2 regions of the Haloechinothrix salitolerans genome follow, and region 1 is predicted to be linked to the other one. Evidence: riboswitches for the same ligand, from Rfam matches in the RefSeq annotation. Region 1 holds a riboswitch; the other holds the start of a gene.
The links. A riboswitch is a leader RNA that binds a small molecule or an ion and turns the genes downstream of it on or off. The one in region 1 is predicted to bind glycine.
Positions count from the first base shown of each region.

Region 2: another riboswitch for glycine. It lies ahead of gcvP (aminomethyl-transferring glycine dehydrogenase); the one in region 1 lies ahead of gcvT (glycine cleavage system aminomethyltransferase GcvT).

Region 1 is NZ_JBHSXX010000001.1:594,238-610,975, reverse strand. Features, by position in the region: gene ACFQGD_RS02955 (DNA polymerase III subunit gamma and tau) at 1-466, opposite strand, end outside; RNA gene ffs (signal recognition particle sRNA small type) at 529-623, opposite strand; gene ACFQGD_RS02945 (SDR family oxidoreductase) at 659-1,420, opposite strand; gene ACFQGD_RS02940 (L-serine ammonia-lyase) at 1,432-2,823, opposite strand; gene glyA (serine hydroxymethyltransferase) at 2,902-4,170, opposite strand; gene gcvH (glycine cleavage system protein GcvH) at 4,177-4,548, opposite strand; gene gcvT (glycine cleavage system aminomethyltransferase GcvT) at 4,577-5,674, opposite strand; glycine riboswitch at 5,866-5,959, opposite strand; gene ACFQGD_RS02920 (heavy metal translocating P-type ATPase) at 6,054-8,318, opposite strand; gene ACFQGD_RS02915 (heavy-metal-associated domain-containing protein) at 8,332-8,544, opposite strand; gene ACFQGD_RS02910 (hypothetical protein) at 8,762-9,382, shown strand; gene ACFQGD_RS02905 (MFS transporter) at 9,638-10,918, shown strand; gene ACFQGD_RS02900 (lipase maturation factor family protein) at 11,001-12,434, shown strand; gene ACFQGD_RS02895 (putative immunity protein) at 12,500-12,913, shown strand; gene ACFQGD_RS02890 (SRPBCC family protein) at 12,989-13,471, opposite strand; gene ACFQGD_RS02885 (HNH endonuclease signature motif containing protein) at 13,656-15,116, shown strand; gene ACFQGD_RS02880 (pyridoxamine 5'-phosphate oxidase family protein) at 15,131-15,622, opposite strand; gene ACFQGD_RS02875 (DUF6008 family protein) at 16,094-16,738, shown strand, end outside.
Region 2 is NZ_JBHSXX010000001.1:3,338,791-3,351,433, forward strand. Features, by position in the region: gene cobA (uroporphyrinogen-III C-methyltransferase) at 1-589, shown strand, start outside; gene ACFQGD_RS15880 (alpha/beta fold hydrolase) at 752-1,573, opposite strand; gene ACFQGD_RS15885 (CDP-alcohol phosphatidyltransferase family protein) at 1,858-2,460, shown strand; gene garA (glycogen accumulation regulator GarA) at 2,580-3,041, shown strand; gene ftsR (transcriptional regulator FtsR) at 3,137-3,886, shown strand; gene ACFQGD_RS15900 (bifunctional nuclease family protein) at 4,070-4,543, shown strand; gene ACFQGD_RS15905 (MerR family transcriptional regulator) at 4,808-5,353, shown strand; glycine riboswitch at 5,447-5,558, shown strand; glycine riboswitch at 5,562-5,674, shown strand; gene gcvP (aminomethyl-transferring glycine dehydrogenase) at 5,731-8,643, shown strand; gene ACFQGD_RS15915 (Rpn family recombination-promoting nuclease/putative transposase) at 8,952-9,851, shown strand; gene ACFQGD_RS15920 (MFS transporter) at 9,856-11,160, opposite strand; gene ACFQGD_RS15925 (hypothetical protein) at 11,236-12,474, opposite strand.

The sequences.
Region 1 (16,738 bases):
CGAACAGGAAGATCAGGTGCTCCGGCGGCTCCTCCACGATCTTGAGCAGGGCGTTGAAGCCCTGCGTCGTGACCATGTGCGCCTCATCGATGATGAACACCCGATAGCGCGACTCAGCGGGCGCGTAGAACGCCCGATCCCGCAGCTCACGGGCGTCGTCGACACCACCGTGACTGGCGGCGTCCAACTCGACGACGTCCACGCTGCCGGGGCCTTCCGGCGCGAGCGCGATGCACGAGTCGCACTTGCCACATGGGTCCGGTGTTGGCCCGTTGGCGCAGTTGAGCGAGCGAGCCATGATGCGGGCGCTGGACGTCTTGCCACAGCCACGCGGCCCAGAGAACAGGTAAGCGTGGTTGATGCGACCCGCGGCGAGCGCCGCCCGGAGCGGTTCCGTGACATGGTCCTGACCGACGACCTCGGCGAAGGTCGCCGGACGGTACTTGCGGTACAGCGCGAGAGCCACGACGCGAGCCTACCGGGAACCGGTGATCTTGGCGCTGCCGGTGCCAGCGACCGGACGAAGACATAAGGGGACCCCGCGCACCCGTCAGAGCCTGCTTATCCTTGCTGCCTTCCGGCCCTGGGGAGGTTCACAGGATGGACGCCGCACGGGGTCCGCTGCCCACTGTACAAGCAGACACGATGCCGGGTGGGATCAGGTCTCCACCCGCCACACCAAGTGGTGAGAGAACGACTCGCCGACCTCCTCGCCGTCCTCGCCGAGGAGGTTCATACCAGCGCGGAAGGCCGCGCCGACCTTGCCGGGCACCGGGATCTGGACCTGCCTGCGCGTCCGGTCGACGACCGAGGCGTATGCGTCGACGGCGTAGGCCAGGGAGACCGCCTGGGGGCCGCCGATGTCGCGCACGCGTCCGGCGGGCTCACCAGCCGCCAGCTCCGCGAGGCGCGCCGCGACGGCGTCGATGTCGACCGGCTGCACGCGGAAGTCCTTCGGGATCGGCACGATCGGCCCCTTCGTCAGCGCGTGCGCCACGGCGACTACCAGCTCCTGGAACTGCGTCGCCCGCAGGATGGTGTACGGGATGCCGGACTCCTCGATGAGCCGTTCGGTACGTCGTTTCGCCTGGTAGTAGGGGAACGGGTGGTCGTCGATACCGACGATCGAGACGTACACGATGTGCTTGACGCCGAAGCCGTGCGCGGCCTTGAGCAGCCACTTCGTGCCCTCGACGTCCACCTTGTTGAACCGGGGATGCGTCGCGCAATGGACGATCGTGTCCACGCCACGGACGGCCTCCATGACGCCGCGTCCGGTCGACAGATCGCCGCTCACCCTGCCTCGAAGCGGGAAGCGGTCGCGGGTCATCGCGCGCGTCGCCGCGCCGTTAGCCTTGAGCGCCGACACGACGTGCTTGCCCAGCTTGCCGGTCCCACCCGTCACGAGCACCGTGTCCATGTCGCGCCCCCTCAGCACTCGATCACGTTCAGCGCGAGCCCACCCCGCGACGTCTCCTTGTACTTCGTCTTCATGTCGGCGCCGGTGTCGCGCATGGTCTTGATCGCCTTGTCCAGCGACACCACGTGCGCCCCGTCGCCGCGCAGGGCCATCCGCGCCGCGTTGATCGCCTTCGTCGCCGCGATCGCGTTGCGTTCGATGCAGGGAATCTGCACCAGCCCGCCCACAGGATCGCAGGTCAGGCCGAGGTGGTGCTCCAGACCAATTTCGGCGGCGTTTTCCACGTGCGCCGGGCTACCGCCGCGCACCTCGGCTAACGCGCCCGCCGCCATCGCGCACGCCGAACCGACCTCACCCTGGCAGCCGACCTCGGCGCCGGAGATCGAGCCGGTCTCCTTGAGGATGACGCCGATGGCAGCCGCGGTCAGCAGGAACCGCCGCACACCGTCCTGGTCCGCGCCTGGCACGAACCGCACGTAGTAGTGCAGCACCGCGGGGATGATGCCCGCCGCGCCGTTGGTGGGTGCGGTGACGATCCGCCCGCCGGACGCGTTCTCCTCGTTGACAGCGAGCGCGAACAGGTTCACCCAGTCCATCGCTGTCAACGGATCATCGGAGACGCCCTCGGCGACCAGCTTGTCGTGCCACGCCTTCGCGCGCCTGGGTACCTTGAGACCGCCGGGCAGCACGCCGCCACGCAGGCATCCGCGCGCGACACAGTCCCGCATCACGCGCCAGATCTCGTCCAGGCCGTTATCGATCTCGGCGTCGGTGCGCCATGTGCGCTCGTTGCGGCGCATGATCTCGTTGATGGGCAGGCCGGTGACGTCGCAGTGCGCGAGCAGATCAGCGGCCGTGCGGAAGGGGAACTCCAACGGCGTCTCATCGCGCACCGCGATGGGCCCATCGGGTACCGACGCGTCGAGTACGAAGCCGCCGCCGATGGAGCAATACGTCCGTGCCGCCAACTCCGCCCCGGTGACATCGAACGCCGCGAAGCGCATGGTGTTCGGGTGCGCGGGACGTCCACCCGGCAGCGGGTCCCCCTTCGCACGCCGATGCAGCACGAGATCGTTGTCGGCGAACCGGATCGGATACTCGCCGAGCAACCGTAACGAGCGCTGCTCGCGGATGGCCGCGACGCGCTGATCGACGTTGTCGGTGTCGACGTCTTCCGGGGTCTCGCCCTCCAACCCAAGCAGCACGGCCTTGTCGCTGCCGTGCCCGTGGCCGGTCGCCCCGAGCGAGCCGTACAGGTGCGCCGTGACCCGCGCCGTGGCGGTCAGCGTCCCTGCCGCCGCGAGGTCATCGACAAACATCCGTGCGGCCCGCATCGGTCCGACCGTGTGGGAGCTCGACGGGCCGATGCCGATCGAGAACAGGTCGAAGACGCTGATCGCCATGGCGCCTCCTTGCGCTCATGCCGAGCGGTGGTGCTTCGCCGCCTTGTGACCAGCACATCGGCGGCGAAGCACCGTGGGTTACATCTCTGGGTAGAGCGGGTGCTTCGCTGCCAACCGTTCCACCCTCGTACGCAGCTCGGCGCGCGTCGAGTCGTCGAATTCTGGCCGCAGCGCGGTTGCGATGATGTCCGAGACCTCGGTGAAGTCGGCGTTGTCGAAGCCGCGCGTCGCCAGCGCCGGAGTGCCGATCCGCAGGCCGGACGTGACCATCGGCGGGCGCGGGTCGTTCGGCACCGCGTTGCGGTTCACGGTGATGCCGACCTCGTGCAGCCGGTCTTCGGCCTGCCGCCCGTCCAGCTCGGAGTTGACCAGGTCGACCAGCACCAGGTGGACGTCGGTGCCACCGGTCAGCACCTTGACGCCGTTGTCCGCGCAGTCCCGCCGCGAGAGCCGGTCGGCCAGGATGCGAGCGCCGTCGATGACCCGCTGCTGCCGCTCGGCGAACTCCTCGCCCGCCGCGATCTTGAACGCCACCGCCTTGGCCGCGATGACGTGCTCAAGCGGCCCGCCCTGTTGGCCGGGGAAGACCGTCGAGTTGATCTTCTTCGCCAGCTCGGAGCGGCTCAGGATGACACCGCCGCGCGGGCCACCCAGCGTCTTGTGCGTCGTGGTGGTGACGACGTCGGCGTAAGGCACCGGGTTCGGGTGCAGGCCAGCGGCGACCAGCCCGGCGAAGTGCGCCATGTCCACCATCAGCTTCGCGCCGACTTCGTCGGCGATGCGGCGGAACTCGGCGAAGTCGAGCTGGCGCGGGTACGCCGACCAGCCCGCGATAATCAGCTTGGGCTCGTTCTCCTTGGCGAGGCGCTCCACCTCGCCCATGTCGATCTTGCCTGACTCCTTGTCGACCTCGTAGGCGACAACGTTGTAGAGCCTGCCGGAGAAGTTGATCTTCATGCCATGGGTCAGGTGTCCACCGTGCGCCAGGCTCAGGCCCATGATGGTGTCGCCCGGCTCAAGCAGCGCGGCCATAGCGGCGGCGTTGGCCTGCGCGCCAGAGTGCGGCTGCACGTTGGCGTGCTCGGCCCCGAACAGCGCCTTGACCCGCTCGATAGCCAGGTTCTCGACGACGTCGACGTGCTCACAGCCGCCGTAGTAGCGCTTGGCCGGGTAGCCCTCGGCGTACTTGTTCGTCAGCACCGAGCCCTGCGCCTCGAGCACGCCGACCGGCGCGAAGTTCTCCGAAGCGATCATCTCAAGGGTGGATTGCTGACGACGCAGCTCGGCATCGACCGCTGCCGCGACCTCCGGATCGACTGTGGACAAGTCGGCATCAAATGTGGACAACCCAGCTCACTCCTTAATGATCTCTGCGTAATCGGCTGCGTCGAGTAGCTCCGGCAGCTCGCCGACACGCACGCGGAACAGCCAGCCATCGCCGTACGGGTCGCTGTTGACCAGCTCAGGCGTGTCCCTGATGTCCTCGTTGACCGCGACGACCTCACCGGTGGCCGGGGCGTACAGCTCACTGACCGACTTGGTCGACTCCAGCTCGCCACACGGCTCACCCGCGCTGATCTCATCGCCTTGGTCCGGCAGCTCCACGAACACGATGTCACCGAGCGAGCTCTGCGCGAAGTCGGTCACGCCGACGGTGGCGACGTCGCCGTCCAGCGCCAGCCACTCGTGCTCTTCGGTGTATTTGAGGTGCTCTGGGATGTCCATTGCTCGCAATCGTTCCTTTCGGCAGGGGTCAGGATCGCTGGTAGAAGGGCAGGGCAACCACCTCGACCGGCAGTGCCTTGCCCCGCACGTCGACGTGCAGGCTCGTGCCAGGCTCGCGGCACTCGGCGGAAACATAGGCCATCGCGATCGGATAACCCAGCGTTGGCGACAGCGCGCCGCTGGTGATCTCACCGATCTCGGTGGTGCCGTCCGGGCCGAGCACAGCGTAACCGGCGCGTGGCGCGCGACGTCCGGTGCCGGTCAGACCAACGAGCACCCTGCTCGGCTGCTGCTTGGCGCGCTCGGCGAGCGCGGCGCGACCGACGAAGTCGCCTTCCTTCTCGAACTTCACCAGCCGATCGAACCCGGCGTCGAACGGTGTGAGCCGTGCGGACAGCTCGTGCCCGTAGAGCGGCATCCCTGCCTCCAGCCGGAGCGTGTCGCGGCAGGCAAGCCCCGCGGGCAGCAGACCGTGCGGCTCACCGGCCGCCTCCAGCGTCCGCCACACCTGTTGCGCCTGCTCGGGGGCGCAGTACAGCTCGAAACCGTCCTCGCCGGTGTAGCCGGTGCGGGCCAGCAGCAGGTCGATGCCATCGACCGTCGCGGGCATGCTGGCGTAGTAGCGCAACGACTCCAGGTCGGCGTCGCTCACGGCACGCACGATCGCCGCCGACTTCGGGCCCTGCACCGCGATCAGCGCGTACTCGGTGGAGCGGTCGGTGACGGTCGCTTCGAACTTCTCCGCTCGTTCGACCAGCGCGGATGCGACGACACCCACGTTCGCGGCGTTCGCGACGACGAGGTAACGCTCCTCACCAAGCCGGTAGGTGACCAGGTCGTCCAGCACGCCGCCGTCGGCGTCGCACAGCATGCTGTAGCGGGCGCGGCCCACCTTGACGGCGGAGAGCTTACCGATTAGCGCGTAGTCCAGGACCTGCGCGGCCTCCGGCCCGGTGATCTCGATCTCGCCCATGTGCGAGAGGTCGAACAGGCCGGCGGCCTCGCGGACCGCGCGGTGTTCGGCCAGCTCACTGCTGTAACGGACGGGCATGTTCCAGCCAGCGAAGTCGGTGAACGACGCGCCGAGCGCGGCGTGCACCTCGTGCAACGGAGACGGCGTGCTCATGCCGGGTACTCCTCGGGAGCGCGCGGTACCGGATGATGCGGTGGTGACGAAACGGACATCTGGGAGCTCCTCGGTCAGTGGATAGGAACTCCCCCTCTGTCATGAACCTGAGAGCTTCACCGGCCACGCTTCATGCGCGGACGGCTTGCACCGTGGGTGAGGCGCTTGAGCGCCTGCTTTTCAGAGTGGCCTGGCCTGAAGCGGTATGGGTACCTGAGAGTTTGGCGGGGAGCTTGCTCCTTCGGCGCCTCGCTGCGAACACGAGGACTCTCCCGCTCCGGCTCATGCGGCCCGTTATGGAGTTGTCGTCGGGATCAACGTACGCGCCGAGGCCTCAGACGTCTACTCCCCGACGTCGGAGGTGTGGTGAAGGCCGCTTTCAGCGCACGGCGGCACGGAACCGGCGCAACCGGAGCGAGTTCGACACGACGAACACCGACGAGAACGCCATCACCGCACCGGCGAGCATCGGGTTGAGCAGCCCGGCCGCCGCCACCGGCAACGTCGCGACGTTGTAGGCGAACGCCCAGAACAGATTGCCCTTGATCGTGCCGAGCGTGCGCCGTGACAGCCGGATCGCGTCCGCCGCCGCGCGCAGGTCGCCACGCACCAGCGTGAGGTCGCCCGCCTCGATCGCGACGTCCGTGCCGGTACCCATCGCGAGACCGAGGTCCGCCGTAGCCAGCGCGACCGCGTCGTTGACGCCGTCGCCGACCATCGCCACGACCTTGCCCTCGGACCGCAATCGGCTCACGACGTCGGCCTTGTCCTTCGGCAACACCTCGGCGATCACCTCGTCGATGCCAACCTGCGCCGCCACCGACCGTGCGACGGCTTCGTTGTCCCCGGTCAGCAGCACCGGCGTGAGTCCGAGACCCCGTAGCATTCCGATCGCCTCGGCCGAGGTGTCCTTCACGGTGTCCGCCACGACCAGCAACCCGCGCGCCTGACCGTCCCAGGCGACGGCGATCGCCGTGCTCCCCTCGGCCTCGGCCGCGCGCTTGGCGGCGAGCAGTTCCTCCGGCAGCGGCTGGCTCCAGTCGTCCAGCAGCGACTGCCGCCCGACAAGCACCGCATGCCCGTCAACAACGCCCTGCACACCGAGGCCTTCCAGGTTGGTGAAGTCCTCAACAGTGCCGAGGTCCCCGACTTTGTCCCGCGCGCCGCGCGCGATGGCCTGCGCGATCGGATGCTCGGACGCGTTCTCCACCGCGCCCGCGAGTCGCAACACGTCGGTGACGTCGACATCCTCGGCAGCGTGGACGTCGACCAGCGCCATCCGTCCGGTGGTCACGGTGCCGGTCTTGTCCAGCACAACGGTGTCCACCTTGCGGGTGGACTCCAGTACCTCAGGCCCCTTGATCAGGATGCCGAACTGCGCGCCACGCCCGGTGCCGACCAGCAGCGCCGTCGGTGTCGCCAAGCCGAGCGCGCACGGGCACGCGATGATCAGCACCGCGACGGCGGCGGTGAACGCCGCCTGCACACCGCCACCGGAAAGCAGCCAGTACGCCAGCGTGCCCGCCGCGAGCAGCATCACGATCGGCACGAACACCGCGGAGATCCGGTCCGCCAACCGTTGGACGGCTGCCTTGCCGCTCTGCGCGTCCGCGACCAGCTTCGCCATCTGCGCGAGCCGCGTGTCCGAACCGACCCGCTCCGCGCGGACGACGAGCCTGCCCGCCGCGTTGACCGTGCCGCCGGTGACCGTGTTACCCGCGACGACCTCGACCGGCACGGACTCGCCCGTCAGCATGCTCTCGTCGATGGCGGAGCTGCCATCGACCACCACGCCGTCGGTGGCGATCTTCTCGCCAGGCCGGATGACGAAGTGGTCGCCGACCGCGAGCTGGTCCACCGGAATCCGCTGCTCGACGCCGTCCCTGAGCACCGAGACGTCCTTGGCGCCCAGTTCAAGCAGCGCTCGCAACGCCGCACCGGCCCGCCGCTTGGCGCGAGCCTCGAAGTAGCGCCCCGCCAGGATGAACGTCGTCACGCCCGCCGCGACCTCGAGGTAGATCGCCGCGGCGCCGTCGCCCCGCTGGATGGTGAACTCGAACGGGTGGGTCATGCCAGGCATGCCGGCACCACCCCACAACAGCGCGTACAGCGACCACAGGTAGGCCGCGATGGTGCCCATCGAGATGAGGGTGTCCATCGTGGCGGTGCCGTGGCGCAGGTTCTTCACCGCCGCGCGGTGGAACGGGAACCCGCCCCACGCGACGACCGGACTCGCCAGCGTCAGCGAGATCCACTGCCAGTAGGTGAACTGGAGCGCGGGCACCATCGCGAGCAGGATGACCGGCACTGACAACGCCGCCGAGATCAGCAACCGGTCGCGGGCGGCGCGCGTCTCGCCATCGGCCTTGGCGTCGTGCCAGCCCTCCGCACCGTCGACATCGTCGGCGGTACGCTTCGGCTCCGGAAGCGTCGCGGAGTACCCCGCCGCGGAGACCGTGTCGAGCAGTGCCGTGGGGTCGAGTTCCGCCGGGTAGCTGACGGCAGCCGTCTCCGTGGCGTAGTTGACCGTGGCGTGCACGCCGTCGAGCTTGTTCAGCTTGCGCTCGATCCGGTTCGCGCACGACGCGCAGGTCATGCCCTGGATGGCGAGTTCGACATCGGCCGTCGCCGGTTCCTGTCGCATGGTGCTCACCGGGTCACTCCTGACTGACCAGCTCGTAGCCCGCCTCGGTCACGGCGGCACGGATCTGGTCCTCCGACACGGGCGCCTCGCTGGTGACGGTAACCGCGCCGGTCGGCAGGTCCACGGCGACGTCCGTGACGCCGAGAACCTCGCTGACCTCCTCGGTCACCGACTGCGCGCAGTGGCCGCAAGTCATGCCGGAAACGGTGTAGGTCGCGGTAGCCATGACAGTCCTCCTGTGTCGCCTGGTTCGAATATACCCCTCACGGGTATCTACTAAACCAGGACCATATACCCCTTGGGGGTATGAGTTCAACCCGGGGGAGACGTCACGCGCATCGCGGCCGCACGTCGCGACTGTAGGGGTGCAACCTCGCGCGCCTCATCGCCGTCAGGTAAACAACAAGGCAGCGAATCGGGGGCGGGACCATGGGGAGGATTCGGTGATACGAACGAGGACGATAGGCGCGGTTCTGGCGACGACCGCGCTCGCGGGATTACTGCAGCTGGTCACGACGCTGGGCGCGGCACCAGCACTGGCGTGCACGTGCGCACCGATGACGGACGCGGAGTTCGCCGACAGCGCCGACGTGATCTTCGCGGGCACCCTGCTCGACCGGCGAGAACCAGACCAAGGCGGGACCGTCTCCAGCACCGACCCGGTCACGTTGACGTTCGCCGTCTCGGAGGTCTACAAGGGTCAGGTAGGCACGATGACACAGGTGCGCACCGCCCGCTCAGGCGCAAGCTGCGGCCTAGAGATCGACGGCGAAGGCCCGTTCCTGGTGTTTACCCAGTTCGGCAAGAAGGGGCTGACCGCGTCGCTGTGCGGGGGCACTCGCGACCTACCAGAGACGGTGCCCGCCGTCATCGGCGAGGGTCGACCACCCGCGGGCAGCGGCGGCACCGAAAAGGTAACCCACGAAGAGGCGACCGGCACCCAGGCTGACGCCGACACCGAGACCGCCTGGCTGTGGGCCATCGGCGGCGTCGCGGCACTCGGGCTCGCCGGATGGCTGGGCATCTACCTGCGACGACGCGGCACGACCGACTCCGACAACTGAGTCATGGCGAGTAGCTTCGCATGTAGTGCGGTACTCGCCGCTAGCCGGAAGGGCTGGTCGAGCAGCAGGCGGCGCATGATCTTCCCGCGGCGCGTCGGCATGGCGATGCGAACTGGTACGGGTGTGCCTAAATCACACCTCTCTCGCTTTAATTAGCAACGCTAATGAGCTAAACTAACTACCGGCAGGCCTGCTTACCCGCGCCGCCAGCCGTTCCGATTCACCGCCGGACCGAGCCGTGAAGGAGAGTTTCCGCTGCTGCGCAAAGCCCCGTCATCGAAGTCCATGTTCCGGTCACTGCGCCACCGCGACTACCGACTGTTCTGGTTCGGCATGGTGATCTCCAACATCGGCACCTGGATGCAGCGGGTCGCGCAGGACTGGCTGGTGCTCGTCGTCCTCGGCGGCGGCGCCGAAGCCGTCGGCATCACCACGGGGCTCCAGTTCCTCCCTTTCCTGCTGGTCACCCCGTTTGGCGGCCTGCTGGCCGATCGGCTCCCGAAGCGGACGCTGCTGCTGGCGACCAACAGCTTCATGGGCGCCACCGGCCTCACCCTCGGCCTTCTCGTCGTCACTGGAACGGCACAGATCTGGCACGTCTACGTCCTGGCGTTCCTGCTCGGCGTCGGCACCGCCCTGGACAACCCGGCGCGCCAGGCGTTCGTCGGCGAGTTGGTCGACAACGGCGAACTCGCCAACGCCGTCGCGCTCAACAGCGCGTCGTTCAACGCCGCCCGCCTCATCGGCCCCGGCGTCGCCGGCGTGCTGATCGGCACCATCGGCACCGGCCCGGTGTTCCTACTCAACGCCGTCTCGTTCGGCGCGCCGGTGGTGGCCTTGATGCTGCTGAGCAAGCCGGCCCCTGCGGCGACGTCGACAGTGAACGGCGCGGGTGCGTTCGCACGACTCGCCGAGGGCGTGCGCTACGTGCGCGGCCGACCGGATCTCATGCTCGTGCTGCTTGTGATGTTCGGGATCGGCACGTTCGGACTGAACTTCCAGATGACGATGGCCCTGATGGCCACCGCGATCTACGACAAGGGCCCACACGCCTACGGCATGCTCGGCTCGATCCTGGCTATCGGCAGCTTGTCCGGCGCGCTGCTCGCGGCACGTCGGACGACACCGAGGCAGCGGCTGGTCGTCGGCGGCGCGATCGCGTTCGGTGTACTGGAGGTGGCCGCCGGGTTGATGCCGAACTACGCGCTGTTCGCCGTCTCGCTCGTGCCGATCGGCGTGCTGTCCATGACCACACTGACCGCGGCCAACGGTTACATCCAGACCACCGTGCCAGCCCACATGCGCGGGCGGGTGTTGTCGCTGTACGTGATGATCCTGATGGGCGGTACCCCGGCTGGGGCGCCGGTGATCGGCTGGGTGGCTGAACTGTTCGGCGCGCGCTGGTCGTTGCTCGGCGGCGGCATCCTGACGATCGCCTGCACGGTTCTCGCCGTGCTGTTGCTCGCCCGGCCGATCGGCGTCGACCTGCGCGCGGTCTTGCGGCAACGCCCGGTAGCGACACACACCGCGCCGTAACCTCCCATAGAACACTGAACGGCGTCGCCTGTTTGCCGTTTCGCTGCTGCACGACGTCTCCTGGCGCGCGAAAATCGGGGAGGTGAGCTGGGATTGGTTCGCGGACCCGACGTACTGGACATCACGCCTGGTGTTCCAGCGCTTGCTGGCTGCCCTGTACCTGGTGGCGTTCCTGGTCGCGGTCAACCAGTTTCGCGCGCTGCTCGGCGAACGCGGCCTGACCCCGATCCCGCGTTTCCTCGCCGCACGTGGCTTCCGTCAGGCACCGAGCATCTTCCACTGGCACTACTCGGACCGGTTCTTCGCGGCGGTGGCGTGGCTCGGAGTCGTCGTGTCCTCGGCGCTGTTGCTCGGCATCGCGGACCTGCTGCCGGTGTGGGGCTACATGCTGCTGTGGGCGGTGCCGTGGGTGCTCTACCTGTCGATCGTCAACGTCGGGCAGATCTGGTACTCGTTCGGCTGGGAGTCGCTGCTGCTTGAGACCGGCTTCCTGGCGATCTTCCTCGGCCCGGCGTCCGTCGAACCCCCGGTACTGACGCTGTGGCTGTTGCTGTGGCTGCTCTTCCGCGTCGAGTTCGGCGCCGGGATGATCAAGATGCGCGGGGACCCGTGCTGGCGTGACCTGACCTGCCTGTACTACCACCACGAGACCCAGCCGATGCCTGGACCGCTGAGCTGGTACTTCCACCAACTGCCGAAACCATTGCACCGGATCGAGGTCGCGGCCAACCACGCTACGCAGCTCGTGGTGCCATTCGTGCTGTTCGCACCGCAGCCCGCCGCCACGGTCGCCGCCGCGATCATCATCGTGACGCAATGCTGGCTGGTGGCGTCCGGCAACTTCGCCTGGCTGAACGTCGTCACGATCACCATCGCGGTGTCCGCTGTGGACGGTTCGCTGATCTGGTCCGCGCCGGACGACCTCGCCGCGCCGCCGATGTGGTTCAACGGCGTCGTGATCGGCGTGACCCTGCTGACCGTGGTGCTCAGCTACTGGCCGGTGCGCAATCTACTCGGCGGCACGCAGCTGATGAACTTCAGCTTCAACAAGTACCACCTGGTCAACACCTACGGCGCGTTCGGCTCGGTCACGCGGCGCCGCACCGAGGTGATCATCGAGGGTGCGGCGGACACCGACGACCCGGAGTGGCGCGAGTACGAGTTCAAGGGCAAGCCGGGCGATCCCTATCGACGTCCCCCGCAGGTAGCGCCCTATCACCTGCGACTGGACTGGCTGCTGTGGTTCGCCTCGCTGTCGCCGCGCTACGGCTCCGGCTGGCTGCCCGCGCTGGTCGGCAAACTACTCACCGGTGATCGAACGACGCTGAAGCTGGTGCGCCATAACCCGTTTCCGGACGAACCGCCCGAGGTGGTGCGGGCACGGCTGTTCCACTACCGCTACACCACCCGCGCGGAACGGAAGGAAACCGGCGCCTGGTGGGTGCGCGAGCCGATCGGCACCGTGGTGACGCCGTGCCGCCTCAGCGCGGACGGCAGCGCTAAGCCGGTGCGGTGAACAGGGGTAGCCAGCGCCGGTCATCCTCGGCACCCTTGAGGATCACGCCAGCCGCAGGGAGAACCATGACGCTCGACGAACCCGACCACAGGGCGCTGGCGGGCTGGGCCGCCGACTGCGCGGCACGCGTGCTCCCGACGTTCGAGCGGCACCGTCCGCAGGACTACCGGACACGGGACGCCGTCGAAGCCGCCCGCGCATGGGCACAGGGCAAGATCACGGTCAGCGAGGCGCGTGCCGCCGCGTTCGCCGCCCATGCCGCGGCCCGCGACGCCGGACATCCTGCCGCACGGTCCGCGGCTCACGCCGCTGGTCATGCGGCCGCGACCGCACACGTCGCCGACCACGCCAGACACGCGGCCACCTATGCCGCCGCGTGCGTCCAGGGCGATGCGGCTGTGCGGGAACGCGAGCAGCAGTACCAGGAACTGCCGGAGCACCTACGATCGGTGGTGTATCCGGCGCCGGTACGGCGATGAGCGGACGTTCCGGGCGTGGTGGCCGGGTACCTGCGGCGCTTGGGTCGCTGCGGTGCCGCGCACCGTTGTGCGGCGTCAGCCCCGCTTGGCCGCCAGCGACTCGGCGTGTTCCTTGAGCTTCGTCAGCGTGCGCTCGATATTGGCCTGGTTGTGGCGGTCCCGGTCCTTGATGCCAAGGAACAGCCGGTTCACCGTCATCGTCACCGGACGCGGGATAAGGCGCCGCGTGCTCTCGGTTACCCGGCAGCCGGTGTCGGTCGGCTCGATCTGATACCGCCACAACGCGGACGGCACGCCACCGATTCGCACCTGGAAGGCGAACTCCCGGCCGGGGTCCGCGGCCGTCACGACGCAGAGGCTGCCCCACTTACGCTTCTTGTGCTCGTTGCGCCCCTTGAATTTCGCGCCAACAGCCGGGCCGGTCGTACCGCCAGTCCAGGCGCACCGCTCGATCTCGGCCGCCCATTCCGGAAGGTTTTCGACATCGGAGACCAGTTCGTACACAAGCTCGGGCGACGCGGCGATGTCGATCGAACCCTGCGCGGTCGGTTCAGCCACGGAAGCCTCCTCGTCGAGTAGTGGCATCACGATGCGAATCAGTGTAAAGCTACGCGGCAGTAACGTGACTGCTGCCCGCGAGTGGCACCATTGGCAGGCTGGATCCTCACCCATCCGCGTTGACCTGCGCCGATGCCTCCTTACCTCGACGCGCCGTTACCACATCGTGACTATAATCGAACACGTGAGCGATGCTCTTCGGCTGGATCCGTCGCTGGGATGCCGTCCCAGCGACGCCGACTGGCATGACCACGATGCGCTCACCCTGGACAACGGCGATATCGACCTCTTGTCGGACACCGACACGCTGTCCGCGCTCGACTCGCTGCGTAAGCTCCGCGCCCGCGCCGGAGCGATCGAAGCGCGCCTTCTCGCCCGCTTCGAGAGTCTGCGCGACGACGCACCCGGCACCGATGACGAGGTCGCCTACGCCCTGCGGATCACTCGCCACCAGGCTGCCGACCGCCGCAGCCAGGCGAACCAGCTCGTTCACCGCCACCCCGTGCTACTGGCCGCGATGCACGATGGAGACGTCGAGCCGTTTCCCGCCAGTCGCGTCCTCGACCTCACCGTCCACCTCGATGACGAGACCGCCCGCCAGGTCGATGAGCGGCTCGTCGGGCGTCTCGCTGGCAAGAACCCCACCGAGGTACGTCGCGTCGCCCGCCGCGCCGTCCACGCCGTCGACCCCGATGGCCTCGCCGATCGAGCACGCCGCGCCCGCACGGGACGTAAGGTCGAACTCCTGCCTGGCGAAGACACCATGTCCCGGCTCAACGCCCAGCTTCCCGCGGAGGCCGCGAGCGCCGCCTACAACAGCATCGACGCCGAAGCCCGGCGCCGGCGCCGCCAAGGCGACGACCGTACTCTCGACCAGCTCCGCGCCGACATCCTTATCCACCGGCTTCTTCGCCCAGGGAACGCACTCAGCGGTGAGACCAACGACTGCGCGAACGGCACGACCAGCGGGTTGTCACCAGCGGCGATGGTCTACCTCCACATGCCAATCGACGCCGCGCTGGGCATCACCGATGACGGCTGCGAACTCGCCGGGTACGGCCAGATTCCTGGCCCGATCGCGCGCCACATCATGTGCGAACCCGGCAGCATCTGGCGCAAAGTGATCTGCGATCCCGCCACTGGCGCCCCGCGCGACCTCGGCCGCAGCCGTTACCGTCCCAACGCCACCATTCGTGAGGTCATCCACGCCCGTGACCGCGAATGCGCCATTCCCGGATGTCACCGCACCGCGCAACACTGTCACTTCGACCACGTCCGCAGCCATAGCACCGGTGGCGACACCAGCGTCGACAACGGCGAAGCCGCCTGCGCTTACCACAACAACCTGAAGGAAGAACCCGGCTGGCGCATCGAGTTCAGCCCCGATGGGACGACCGCCACCATCATCACTCCCACCGGTCAGCGCATCACGCGACGACGCCGGCCAGTCCTGAAACCAAGAGCAACACCCAAGCCAGCGACACCGAAGCGCGGTGCCGCTACGGAAACGAACTCGCCGCCGGAACCATCGACCACCGAGTCAACAAAACCGCCGTACACACAGGACACATCCGACGCGTCGAACACTGCGACAAGACCAGCCGGCATTCCCGAACCCCGACAACCTGACGACCCGCCCTTTTGACGACGAGCCGCCAGTTACGTCTTCTGGACCACGCGCTCCGGCTCGCCTGGCTTCCAGATGGTGATCTCCAGGCGGTCGTCCACAATCTCGACCGACGACGCCCCGGTCAGGTCGGCGGCGTAGAAGGGGTGGAACTCCTGCCCACGCAGGTCGAGACCGATGTCCTCGAACAGGTGGGCGGCGAACCGCTGCTGCAACTCTGTGTCCTGGACGTCGCGAACGACGCCCCACACCTTCGCGTCGCCGTCCGTCACCTGTGTATCAACGGTCGCGGTATGCAGGCAGAAGCGCGGATCACGAGCCAGATCGCGGAACTTCGTCGTGTCCGGCATGCCTACGAGCCACATCTCGCCCTCGAACACTCTCGGCTCCATCGGACTGATCCGGGGCGATCCGTCCGCGCGGATCGTCGCCAGCATGCACAGATTGCTGGTCGCTGCGTGGCGCCGCGTGAAGATCTCGGCGATCCTCGGCGCGGCGGCGGTGAACTCCGTCCAAGTCGTCATGCGAGTGACGGTACGGCCGCCCACCGACAGACCCACGTCAGTGGATCATGAGAATTTCCGGCGATCCGTGCAACCACAGAGCATCAAGATCGGGTGGCTCACTGCTCCAACGTCACATGTTGCTCATCTAACGGCTAGTCGTGACTGACCTTGGCGAATTCCTCGGAAACACGCTCTGACCTCAGTGAACACCCCTCGCCAGTTCTCGCGGGTTCTCCCCTGTGCCTGACGCAAGACGGCCTGTATGCGGCCTGGAGGACGATCACCACGCTGCCAGCAACGAGCAGCGGGGTAGCGACCTCGTGATCCTGGGTCTCTGGTGGTCCTGGTCGTTGCGCTCGCGGTCCCCACATCTACACGCCCGGGTCACTAGGCTCAGCAATTTGGCGGTAGTGGTGGTGTTCCGCCCTGCTTACCGTTGGTGACGGTGGCCGCACTCAGCGCCGCGCGTAGGTAGGAGGTGGACCTATGATGGGTGGTCCGGCATCGGTCCTCGACACGCTGGGGGCGGTTGCCCTGCTCGCGTGGACCGTGGCTATGTGGGTGGCCGTAGCCGTGCTCGCGTACGCGAACCGCAGACCGGTGCGGCCGTGGATTTACCGTGCGGCGGCTGGTCAGATCTTCCTCGGCATCCTCGGACAGTTGGGCCATTTCCAGGAGCACATTGCCCAGGTCGGTTACTGGGTGGCCAACCCGAACGCACCCGCCTGGATGACTCCGTGGGGCACCGGGCTCGCCGACGGCTTTGGCCAGGTGGACCAGTCGAAGCCATCGCTGGGCATGGAGATCCTGCACTTCGCGGGCAATTTGCTGTTCCTGGCAGGCATCGTCGGGGTCATGTTGATCACTCATCGGGCGGTGAAATCCAAGGCACGCAAGTGGGCGAGGATGGGCGTGTTGATGCAGGGCATCCACGGCGTCGAACACCTCGTGCTCATGCTGACGGTATGGCTGGGCGCCTCGCAGGCTATCGGGCTGTCCACGTGGTTCGGCCTGCTCGATCCCGGACCTGGCCTGTGGACGTACCGCATCTGGTGGCACTTCATCGCCAACGTCATCGGCTCAGTGATCTTCGCGATCGCGGTGTACCACCTCTGGCGTGAACGCCGCCAGATC
Region 2 (12,643 bases), 2.7 Mb from region 1:
CGTCGAGGTCGTCGACGCGGCCAAGATCCCGTACGGTCGCTCCGCAAGCCAGGACGTGATCAACTCCACGCTGATCGAGAAGGCCAAGCAGGGCAAGTTCGTCGTCCGCCTCAAAGGCGGCGACCCGTACGTCTACGGCCGCGGCTTCGAGGAGTTCATCGCCTGCTCCCAGGCGGGCATCCCGGTGAGCGTCGTCCCCGGCATCACCAGTGCGTTCTCGGTGCCCGCGCTGGCGAACGTGCCGGTCACGCATCGGGGCGTGACACACGAGGTTGTCGTGGTGTCCGGGCACGTGTCGCCGGACAGCGACGAGTGCCTGGTCGACTGGGACGCGCTCGCCAAGCTCAGCGGCACGATCGTGCTGATGATGGGCGTGCAGCGCGTCCGGCAGTTCGCCGACGTTCTGCTAGCGGGCGGCAGGAAGGATGACACGCCGGTCGCGGTGATCCAGGAGGGCAGCACACGGCGGCAGCGTGTCGTGCGCACGACGCTGCACGCCGTGGCCGACGACATCACCGCGGAGGACATCCGCCCGCCCGCTGTGATCGTGATCGGCCCCGTCGCGGGTCTCTACGCCGAACTCGGCTGAACGTCGGACACGGCGTTGTGAGTGTCGGACACGGGTCTCGGGGCAGGCCCTCTTGCGTGGAAACCGATACGGCTGCATCGTGCGCGATACGATCGTATCGGTTTGCGCGAAAGACACCTCGCCGTACGCGGTCGCCTCATTGAACGCGCGGTGAGCTGTACCTCAGGCCACCGCGGCATCCTCGGCGTCGAAGCGCTCCCGCAGGAACGTCACGATCAACTCGGTGATGCGCTCCGGCCGGAACCGCAGCTCCACCGGGCTGCTCGCCTTGACGAATCGCGCGTCGGGCAGGTCGGCGGCGAGCGTGTCGGCGTCACCGAACGGGTGAATCGGGTCCCGCGCGTGCCCGATCACCAGCGTCGGGGTCTCGATCCGCTGGCGCAGTCGCCGGGGCGGGGCGATCCTGCCGAACAGCAACCCATGCAGCACGGCGGCCATCGACGCGGGCTCCTGCCGCAACGTGTCGGTGACGACGTCGACCCACAGGTTGCCGTGCGGCACCATGGCCGCCAGCCGGGCGACGACACGCACCGGCAGCGGCGTGAATCGTCCGGCGAACATCAGCGGTGGGAAGGCAAGCAGGCCGGCGAACACCGCGTTGTCCAGTACTGGCATCTCCACGAGCAGACCGGCGAGCCGTTCTGGCGCGGCCACCGCGACCTCAAGCGAGACGTTCGCGCCCAGCGAAGTCCCTCCGACGACGGCCTTGTCGATGCCGAGGTGGTCCAGCAGCGCGATGACCTGCTGCGCGCTGTCGGTCATGGAGTACCGCCATGACTCCGTCGGGCGGTCGGAGCCGCCGTGGCCGAGCAGGTCGAGCGTGATCACGCGGAAGCCCTCTCGCGCGAGCCTGCGCGCGAGGTCTCGGTGCAGCCTGCGGGTCATCAGCAAGCCGTGGGTGAGCACGACGACCTTCTCGCCCTTGCCGTACTCGGTGTACTCGAGCCGGAAGCCGTCCCAGGTGAACGCGCCCGCCAGTTCCAGCGGGGCGAGCGCGAGCGGGGGAGTGACCGGTGTCGATCCGTCGTGGGGGGCACCAGGCCCCGATGCCGCTTTCCTCACCGCATGACCTCCTCATCGGTCGCCACACCGGCGCGGGGCGTCCCCCAACCGGGTGCCACCATGGTAAGCGCAGTGGTCCCGGGCCGTGATCAGCTTCGCAGCGCGATCAGGCCAGCCTCATCCCGCATGTCGCCTATGGTGGTCTGGTGAGCACTCGGGAACGCGCGGGACACGCCGATGGCGACGCGCCGCCTGCGCCGCAGCGGCTGGTGACGCTGCCGAACCTGCTGTCGCTGCTGCGGCTGGCGCTGGTGCCGGTGTTCCTGTGGCTGTTGCTCGGTCCGAGGGAGGACGGCCTCGCGATCGCGGTGCTGGTCTTCGCGGGTGTCAGCGACTGGCTCGACGGCAAGCTCGCCCGCTGGCTGGACCAGATGAGCAAGCTGGGACAGCTGCTCGATCCCGCGGCCGACCGGCTCTACATCCTGGCGTTGTTGATCGCGTTCCTGCTGCGCGACATCTTGCCGCCGTGGGTGATCGCCGCGTTGGTGGCGCGGGAACTGTTGCTCGTGCTGTGTGTGCTCGCGTTGCGGCGTTACCGGTTCAGCTACCCCGAGGTCACCTACATCGGTAAGGGCGCGACGTTCGTGCTGATGTATGCCTTCCCGCTGTTGTTGCTGGTCCAGGGCGCGTTCGCCGACCCGTGGGTGGTCGAGATCGTCCGCCCCCTCGCCTACGCGTTCATGATCTGGGGCGGAGCGCTCTACGTCTGGTCGGGAGTGCTGTACGCAGTGCAAACAGTGCTGGCTATCCGGGGAGCGCGAGCGGCGGGGGTCAGCGGGGCGGAACCGGCCAAGGGCACTGGTGCCTAAGACCGCCACGTTCCCGGCGGGTTTTGGGGAGTCAGGGGGGACGCGAGCGGACGGGCACGGTACGTTGGCAACCACACGATCGCGAGTCCCACATTGAGCAGTGCGTAAGGAGAGTCCAGGTGAGCACGAACGACGGGCCCGGCGTTCCCCCAGAAGAGGCTCCGGAGCGGACCTCCGTGTTCCGGGCCGACTTCCTCGATGAGCCCCAGGCGTCGGACGCGCAGTCACAGGATGCTTCTGTCGCGGGAGTCGAGGCGCTGCCGGCTGGTTCGGCGCTCCTGGTCGTCAAGCGTGGCCCCAACGCCGGTTCGCGCTTCCTGCTGGACCGCAACACCACCAGCGCTGGGCGGCACCCGGACAGCGACATCTTCCTCGACGACGTGACCGTGTCGCGGCGGCACGCGGAGTTTCGGCGTGAGGGCGGGGAGTTCGTCGTCATCGACGTCGGCAGTCTGAACGGCACATACGTCAATCGCGAGCCGGTTGACCAGGCGGTGCTCGCCGGGGGTGATGAGGTGCAGATCGGCAAGTTCCGGCTGGTGTTCCTCACCGGTGCGAAGCAAGGACAAGCCGGTCAGTGACGGTTCCGCGACGGAGTTGATGGCTGGCTGACGGCGACTGGTCCTGCTGGAGGTGCCACGGCGATCATGATGGCCCCGACGAGGAGGACGGCACGGTGACGGCTGCGGGCAGGCCTCAGCGGAACGGGCTCAGTATCGGGGCGGTCCTCACACAGCTGCGCCCCGAGTTCCCCGATGTCACGATCTCCAAGATCAGATTCCTGGAATCGGAGGGTCTCGTTCAGCCCGCGCGGACCGCGTCGGGCTACCGGCAGTTCACCGCGGCCGACGTCGAACGACTTCGGTTCGTGTTGCTCGCGCAGCGAGATCACTACCTTCCGCTGAAGGTGATCAAGGACCAGCTCGATGCCGCTGATCGGGGGCTGGAGCCGTCGATGCCGACGCCGAAGCTTCCTCGGAAGCTGGTCTCCGTCAACGGCGCCGACGGCAACGGAGCGGGGTTGCCGACGGCGGCGGATTTCGCCGACGGTGCCGAGATCCGCCTGACCGAAGACGAATTACTCGCTGAGGCGGGGATCGACAAGGCCATGCTCAGTGAGCTGGAGCAGTACGGCCTGATCAAACCCGGCGCTGCCGGGTTCTATGATCCCGATGCGGTCCTGGTGGCGAAAACGGTGCGTGCCATGACCGATTTCGGGATCGAACCGCGCCACCTGCGGGCGTTTCGTGCTTCGGCGGACCGCGAAGTGGGGCTCCTTGAACAAATCGTGACCCCGGTTTCGCGGCATCGTGACACCGAGGCGCGTGAGCGGGCGGACGAGATGGTGCGGGAATTGGCCGCACTATCGGTCACGTTGCATACGTTGCTGGTCAAGGCGGGTATCCGTGCTGTCACAGGACGCTGACGTTTGGGTTAGCGACGCACCGGGTGGTCGCTGGGGCTTCAGGTCCTTGGCGATCACGCCTACGCTGTGTAGATGGCCCAGCGCTGGGCACGCGGCCCGGATGACGGGTAGCGTCGACAGTGTCGATGCGGGAAGGTTGATGATGGTGCTGAACCCGCGCACAAGAGAGGGAGGCGAGGCCCGATGAACGAGATGCGCGTCGTCGGTGTGCGGGTCGAACTGCCCGCGAACACACCGATCTTGTTGCTGCGGGAAACCGAAGGCGAGCGGTACCTCCCCATCTGGATCGGCTCGGTCGAGGCGACCGCCATCGCACTGGAGCAGCAGGGTGTGCGTCCCGCACGACCGTTGACTCACGACCTCCTGAAGGAGGTCATCGGAGCGCTGGGCAGGGAGTTGGAGCAGGTCGTGATCACCGACCTCAAGGAAGGCACCTTCTTCGCCGAGTTGGTCTTCGACGGCGGCATCAAGGTCTCCGCGAGGCCGAGCGACTCGGTGGCGCTCGCGCTGCGTGCCGGGGTGCCGATTCACGCCGAGGAGTCCGTGCTCGACGAGGCGGGGTTGATCATCCCGGACGAGCAGGAGGACGAGGTCGAGAAGTTCCGGGAGTTCCTGGACTCGGTTTCGCCGGAGGACTTCCGGGGCGCCGACACCTAGCGGCGCTGGGCCGGGATCACCCGGGCGGAGTATTCACTACACCGGAGGACCCGCTGGTGACAAGGGCCAGGTTAGGCCGTGTCCTGCGAGGTAAGTCTCAACAACGACTTGAGGTCTACCGCGAGTCGCGTTGACCGGCATGTCGGACAGGCATACCGTCAGTGGTAGTCGTGGCGAATCGCGTCGATGTGATTCAGCGTGATCCGCGATGACGTGTCGACTACACGGCAGCTGCGGGAGGTATGCGTGGTCGAGGAGAGTCCCATGCGGGTCACGGGCGAGCAGGGCGAACTGTTTCCCGACGCGACGGTGCCGGACGACCTCGTCGGCTACCGCGGTGCGGCCGCGTGCCAGATCGCGGGCATCAGCTACCGGCAGCTGGACTACTGGGCGCGCACCCAACTCGTCGAGCCGAGCATCCGCACCGCGCATGGCTCCGGGTCCCAACGGTTGTACTCCTTCAAAGACCTCCTCGTCCTCAAGATCGTCAAACGGCTGCTCGACGCGGGCGTGTCGCTGCAGAACATCCGCACCGCGGTGGCGCACCTGCGCAAGCGCGGTGTGCGTGATCTCGCCTCTGTCACGCTGTTCTCCGACGGCACCACGGTCTACGAGTGCACGTCTCCCGAGGAGATCGTCGATTTACTGCAGGGTGGGCAGGGCGTGTTCGGGATCGCCGTCAGTGGTGCCATGCAGGAGATCACCGGTTCCATTCACGAGTTCCCGGCCGAACGCGCCGATGGCGGTGAGATCGCGCCGACCGTGCCGGACGAGCTGACCGAGCGCCGCAAGGCCCGGCGCACCGGATAGATACACGGCGTGGCGCGCCGCTACGACATGCGTTTCAACTCACGGGTTCCGCCAGGGGCTGGCCTCACCCGGTAGACTTGATTACGCAGAAGCTGAACCCGAGCGGGAGAGTCTGGTCGGATCGCACGAAAAGTGCGCTATGACCGGCGCCGAAGGAGCAAATCCTCCCCGGAACCTCTCAGGCACCCAGGACCGCTCGGGTGAGCTGCCTCTGGAAAGCGGGCCCACGGCGATGACGCCATCGGGCCCCGCCGAAGGTGCAAGCTCGCCGCGTGCGGCGGGTGAAGCTCTCAGGCGCCCGGACTCGGGCACGGACAGAGGGGGAGGGCCGCGGACGCGGTGTCCGTGGCCGGAACCCGATGACCGGAGGCACGTGTATGACACCTCGTCAGCCCACGAACCGTCGCCCGCTCGCCGAGCTGGAGCAGGGCATCCCGTTCACGCGACGGCACATCGGCCCCGATGACGACCAGTTGCGGCGGATGCTCGAGGCCATCGGCGTCGACTCGCTGGAGACGCTGGCCGACAAGGCCGTACCCGAGTCGATCCGGGACGCCGGGGACACCGGGCACACGCTCGGGCTCCCCGCGCCAGCCACCGAGGCGCAGGCGCTCGCCGAGTTGCGCGAGCTGGCCGCACAGAACCGACCAATGACCCACTTGATCGGGCTTGGCTATCACGGCACCGTCACCCCGCCGGTGATCCGCCGCGCCGTGTTGGAGAACCCCGCCTGGTACACCGCGTATACGCCGTACCAGCCGGAGATTTCGCAGGGCAGGCTGGAAGCGCTGCTGAACTTCCAGACCCTGATCGCGGACCTGACCGGCATGCCCGTGGCGAACGCGTCGATGCTGGACGAGTCGACCGCCGCCGCGGAGGCGATGACGTTGATCCGCAGGGCAGCGCGCAAGAACACGTCGTCGCGGTTCGTCGTGGACGCCGACACGCTGCCGCAGACGATCTCGGTGATCGAGACTCGCGCCGAGCCGCTCGGCATCGAGATCGTCGTCGCGGACTTGTCGAACGGGATCGCCGCCGCTGGGATCGAGGGCGACTTCTTCGGCGTGTTGCTGTCCTACCCTGGTGCGTCCGGTGTGCTGCGCGACCAGGAGGCGTTGATCGCCGAGGCCAAGGAGCTCGGTGGGTCCGTCGCGGTCGCCGCCGACCCGCTCGCGCTGACGCTGGTGCGTCCGCCCGGTGAGATCGGCGCGGACGTCGTCGTCGGCTCGGCGCAGCGCTTCGGCGTGCCGATCGGCTTCGGTGGCCCACACGCCGGGTACCTCGCGGTGCGCGAGGGCCTTGAGCGGCAGTTGCCCGGCCGTCTGGTCGGCGTCAGCGTCGACTCCGAGGGCAAGCAGGCGTACCGGCTGGCGTTGCAGACCCGGGAGCAGCACATCCGACGGGAGAAGGCGACGTCGAACATCTGCACCGCGCAGGTGTTGCTCGCGGTGATCGCCGCGACCTACGCCGTCTACCACGGGCCAGAGGGCCTGCGCGCGATCGCGCAGCGGGCGCACCGGATGGCGACCGTGCTCGCGGCTGGGCTGCGCCAGGGCGGTGTCGGGGTCGAGCACGAGGCCTTCTTCGACACTGTGCGCGCGTCGGTGCCAGGCAGGGCGGCGGCCGTCGTCGAGCAGGCCCGCGGGCTCGGCGTGAACCTGCTCCAGGTGGACGACGACCGGGTCGGTATCACCTGCGACGAGACCACCACCCGTGAGCACATCTCGCTGGTGTGGAAGGCGTTCGGGCTATCGGTGTCCGATGTGGACGCCCTGGACGCGGAGACCGCCGACGCGATCCCCGAGTCGCTGGGCCGTACCAGCGACTACCTGACCCATCCCGTGTTCCACAGCCACCACTCCGAGACGTCGCTGCTGCGCTACCTACGCACGCTGGCGGACAAGGACGTCGCGCTGGACCGAAGCATGATCCCGCTCGGGTCCTGCACCATGAAGCTCAACGCGGCGGCCGAGATGGAGCCGATCACGTGGCCCGCGTTCGCGGACCTGCACCCGTTCGCGCCGGTCGAGGACGCGGCCGGGATGCTGCGGATCATCGGCGACCTAGAGCGGTGGCTGGCCGAGATCACCGGCTACGACGCCGTGTCGTTGCAGCCCAACGCGGGCAGTCAGGGTGAGTTCGCCGGGCTGCTGGCGATCCGGGCGTACCACCGCAACCGGGGCGAGGCAGAGCGCGACGTCTGCCTGATCCCGTCGAGCGCCCACGGCACCAACGCCGCCAGCGCCGTGATGGCCGGGATGCGCGTCGTCGTCGTGAAGTGTGACGACCAGGGCAACATCGACTTGGCGCACCTGCGTGAGGTCGCTGAGAAGCACGCGGACGACCTCGCCGCGATCATGATCACGTACCCGTCCACGCACGGCGTCTATGAGGACACCGTGCGGGAGGTGTGCGGGATCATCCACGACAACGGCGGGCAGGTCTACGTCGACGGAGCGAACCTCAACGCGCTGATCGGGCTGGCGCGCTACGGCAAGTTCGGTTCCGACGTCTCGCACCTGAATCTGCACAAGACGTTCTGTATCCCGCACGGTGGCGGTGGTCCCGGCGTCGGCCCGATCGGCGTGCGCGGGCACCTGGCACCGTTCCTGCCGAACCACCCGTTACAGCCGACTGCGGGCCCGGAGACCGGTGTCGGGCCGATCAGCGCGGCGCCGTGGGGCAGCGCGTCGATCCTGCCGATCTCGTGGGCGTATGTGCGGATGATGGGCGCCGACGGGCTGCGGGACGCGACGCTGACCGCTGTCGCGGCGGCGAACTACGTCGCTCGCAGGCTCGACGAGCACTTCCCGGTGCTATACGCGGGCGCGGACGGTCTTGTCGCGCACGAGTGCATCCTCGACCTGCGGCCGATGACCAAGGCGACCGGCGTGACGGTGGACGACGTCGCCAAGCGCCTCGCCGACTACGGCCTGCACGCGCCGACGATGTCGTTCCCGGTCGCTGGCACGCTGATGGTGGAGCCGACCGAGAGCGAGAGCCTCGCCGAGCTGGACCGCTTCTGCGAGGCGATGATCGCGATCAAGCGGGAGAGCGACCGGGTGGCCTCGGGCGAGTGGCCGTTGGAGGACAGCCCGCTGCGCCACGCCCCGCACACCGCGTCGTCCATCGCGGGGGAATGGGACCGGCCGTACAGCCGCGAGATCGGCGTGTTCCCCGCGGGGGACCCGGGCAGCAAGATCTGGCCACCGGTGGGCCGCATCGACCAGGCAGGCGGCGACCGCAACCTGGTCTGTTCCTGCCCGGCTCCGGAGGCCTTCGAGAGCTGAGGGCGCGGTGCTGCCGGATGCCGCCTTCGCTGCGTGGAACGCGGCGAATGACGCTTTCGCTGCATCGGGCCTGCAGGTGCCGTGACGTCGTCCCTGCCGATATGCCCACATCCGTGTCCGTTTTGCGGAGTATCGATGGTCATATCGGCAGGGTGGCGAGCCTTCGGCGCATCTCCCCGCGTGATCGGGCGAAGACTGTCGGTGCCCGCTTGTACGGTCGCCGACATGTCGAACCAGCCGAGTCCGCACGATGCTGTGTTCCGCCGGGTTCTTGGTGAGCCTGCGAACGCGGCATCGCAGTGCGCGCGGTGCTGCCGGATGCCCTGACCAGTCGGCTGGACCTGGACCGGCTGAAGGCGCTCTCCGGAAGCTTCGTAGACGCCACGCTGCGCTGGCGACATTCTGACCTGCTATTTACCGCCCCCGTGGATTGCCGCGACGCGTTCGTGTACGTGCTCGTCGAGCATCAGAGCGGCGAAGATCCGCTGATGGCGTTTCGGATGCTGCGCTACATCATGCGGATCTGGGATCGCTACCTGTCAGAGCAGCCGAACGCGACGCGCCTACCTGCGGTGATCCCGCTGGTCGTGCACCACAACCACCGGGCGTGGAGCTGCCCGACGGACGTGCTCGACCTGCTCGATCTCGATCGAGCCACCGCCGACGCCGCGCGGCAGTATCTGCCGCGATTTCGGTTCCTGCTCGATGACCTGGCGCGCGTCGATGAGCAGGCGTTGCGGGCTCGGCCGTTGACTCCGCAAGCTCGGATGACGCTGCTGTTGCTCAAGATCGCGGCTGGCAACCCCCGGATAGCTGATGAGCTGCGAAAATGGATCGACGATCTGCGGGAGATTCTGCACAATTCCGGTGGCATCGAGGATTTCGTGGCACTGTTGACGTACATTGAGAGCGTGGGTGAGGCGCCCACGGGCGAGTTGCACGATCTGTTCGCACAGTTGGGACCGGAGGCAGAGGAGGCTTACGTGACCACCGCAGAGGTGCTCCGCTCCGAAGGACGGACTGAGGGGCGCACCGAGGGTGCAGTCGCGGCGAAGGCCGAGTCAGTGCTGACGGTGCTTGGGGCACGTGGCATCACCGTGTCTGAGGCCGCTCGCGCGCGGATCACGCAGTGCACCGACCTTGCCCAGCTCGAAACGTGGGTGCGCCAGGCCGTGACCGTGACGTCGGCCGACGACCTGTTCGCCTGACAGCTCAGCGGTTCCGGAGAAACGGCACGACGCTCGCGCCCGCCGCGCCGAGTAACAGGGCGGCGAGCACGAACGGGCCAGCCACGCCGATGATGCTGGAGAACCCGCCCGCCAGCGCGGGCGCGGTCGTCTGCGCGACACGGTTGCCGGTGATCCGCAGCGCCAACGCCGTCGCGCGCAGCCGCCGCGGGGCCTGTTCGACCACCCACGTCATCGTCAACGGCTGGCCGAGTCCCAGCGTCAGGCCGAGCAGCACCATCAGGACACCGAGCATGAACGGTCCCGAACTGGCGACGATGGTCAGCATCGTCGCCGTCGCCACGGCGGCGCTGACGACGATCACCACCAGACGTCCCGCGAAGCGCACGAGCGCGTCGAGGAACAGCCGGGTGACGAACGACAGCCCCGCCCTGATCGCCAGCATGGTGCCGACCAGGCTGGGGGAGAGCCCGGCGTGCTCGCCGTACACCGGCAGGTAGGCGATCAGCAGGTCGACGCCGGAGATGAACGCGAAGCTGACGAACACCGCCACGGCGAGCTGCCGGTTCCGCAGCAGCCCTAGTGCGGAGCCACGTCCCGCGCTGTCCGCGTCGTGGCGGTTTGAGGGGATATCTGGGGTGGCGCTGGTGGCCGGGGCGCTGCGGCTCCCGGCGGCGCGAGAACTCGACGTCTCCGGCACGCTTGGCCCGAACGCCGCGCTGCCCCGCAGCACGACCACGACAAGTCCATATGCGAGCAGTGCGCCGACCGCGACGCCGCCGCCGGTGAGGAACGCCGCCGTCGTGTCGGCCAGCAGCGGGCCGCTCGACGCCCCCATCACCCAACCTCCCAGCAGCGGCCCGAGCATCTGCCCCAATGACGCCGACGCCGTGAACCAGCCGAAGTTGCGGTCGTGCTCGCCCGGCCCGGACAGCGCCACGACCACCGCCTGCCCGGCGACCATCAGCGCGAGCAGCCCGAAGCCGTAGGCCGCGTTGACCAGCCCGACGCCGAGGATCGACTCGACGTTCGCGAGCCCGAACGGTCCCGCGATCAGCACGACCCCGCCGGACACCAGCAACACCGGCGCCCGCCCCCGGTCGGAGAACCGTCCCATCGGGATGGCGAGGAAGATCGGCAGCAACGCGCTGGCCGCCGCGACCACGCCGACGTCGAACTCGTCGCCGCCGAGCGCCAGCACGCGGTACGACACGATCGGCTTCGCGAGGAACATCGTCGTGTGCACGACGGTCGTGCCAATCAGCAGCAGCGCGAGTGCGCGACGGCGGACGTGCCGTCGCGGCGGGGCTGCGGGCGCGCGGGTGGTCACCCACGCATCATCCCTCGTCACCGGATGCCGACGGCGGCGTGCCGGTGCGCCGGGTGGGGTGGCTCACCGCACGGGTTACCGCGCCACGACCTCCCGCACGTAGTCACGGAACTGCTGCGCTGCGCGCTGCTGGATCTCGTCGACGCCCTCGCCGCCCACGACGACGTAGGTGTAATACGTGCCTTTGGCGTTCTTCAGCGGCTTCGCCGTGCTTGACACCCGCTCCGGGTTCGTCTTCGCCAACTTCTCGGCCCACTTGGCCGATGGCGTGATCCACACGGCGGGCACCGCGTCGGAGCCGGTCTCGCGCAGCGTCGGTAGCACCTTGTCCGATGGCTTCGCGGTGACTTTGACGGTGACGCAGTGCGAGTACACCGGGGGCTTCTCGCCGTTCCAGTTCTTCGCGGCACTGACGACGTCGTCCTCGATGGTCGGCGTCGTGGTCACCCGCAAGGTGCGGTTGCCCTCGGTGCAGCTGTTCGCCTCGGCTTCGGCTTGCGCGTTGAGCGACTTGTTCGCCCAGACCGCCCCCAAACCGCCGAGCGCGAGCAACGCGAGCACGGCCGCGACAGCGATGGGCCACTTGGCGATCCCGCGCCGGGACGAGCCGACAGCGCGGTGGTAGCCGGTCTCGCTCGGCTCCGCGGCCGAGCGTGAGGACGTGGCGTCGGTCTCGACGGGAGATTCCGTGCGGGAGTTGGGTTCCGCACGGGTTGACCCGGAACGCTTCGACCATGGTCCGGGTCCCGGCCGGGTTCGGGACCGTGTCGCCGAACCCGTGTGGGTGTCAGGCCGCTCCGACGACACCGAGCGGGACGACGCGGCGCGTGGGGCGGCGCTCTCGTCCAGCGCGGAGTCCGTATCACGCTCCGGTGCGGGCTCCTCCGTCGCGGCGCGTCGCCCTGCCTTCTCCGCCGAACGGCGTCGTTTCCGCCGGAGCTCGTCCTCGGTAGGCTCCGCGCGACGTCGTTTCGGACCGGGCGAGTGCTTGCGGGTGGGGGCGTCGAGGTCCTCGGGCACGTCTGGTTCGGGCTCGCGGCGACGGCGGCGCGTGAGGCCGAACGACGTTTTCGTAGTGGGGGCTTCCAGCTCCTCGTCGCCGGACGTCTTGGTGGTCGGGGCATCCAAGTCGTCGGACGTCGTCTTCGTAGTGGGGACTTCCAGCTCGGTGTAGCCACCGAAATCACTGAAGAACCCGGCACCACCGAAGTAACCGGACTCTTCCTGCCCGCCCGTCAGGCCACTGAGGTCCTCGCCGGACGGGTTTCTCCGGGTGGGTGCGTCGAGACTACTCAGGTCGTCGGGGAAGGCCACCGGTTCGTGGTAGCCGGATACCTGGGGGAGTGGGCCGCTGGGGTGCTCGTCGTCGGCCGCGCGTCGTCTGCGTCCCCGCGGGGCCGACTGGCGAGGGGGAGGTTCGGGGCTGCGCTGGCTCGGGGGCGGTTCGGGCCTGCTGTGTCGCCCCATGCGTCGATATCCTTTC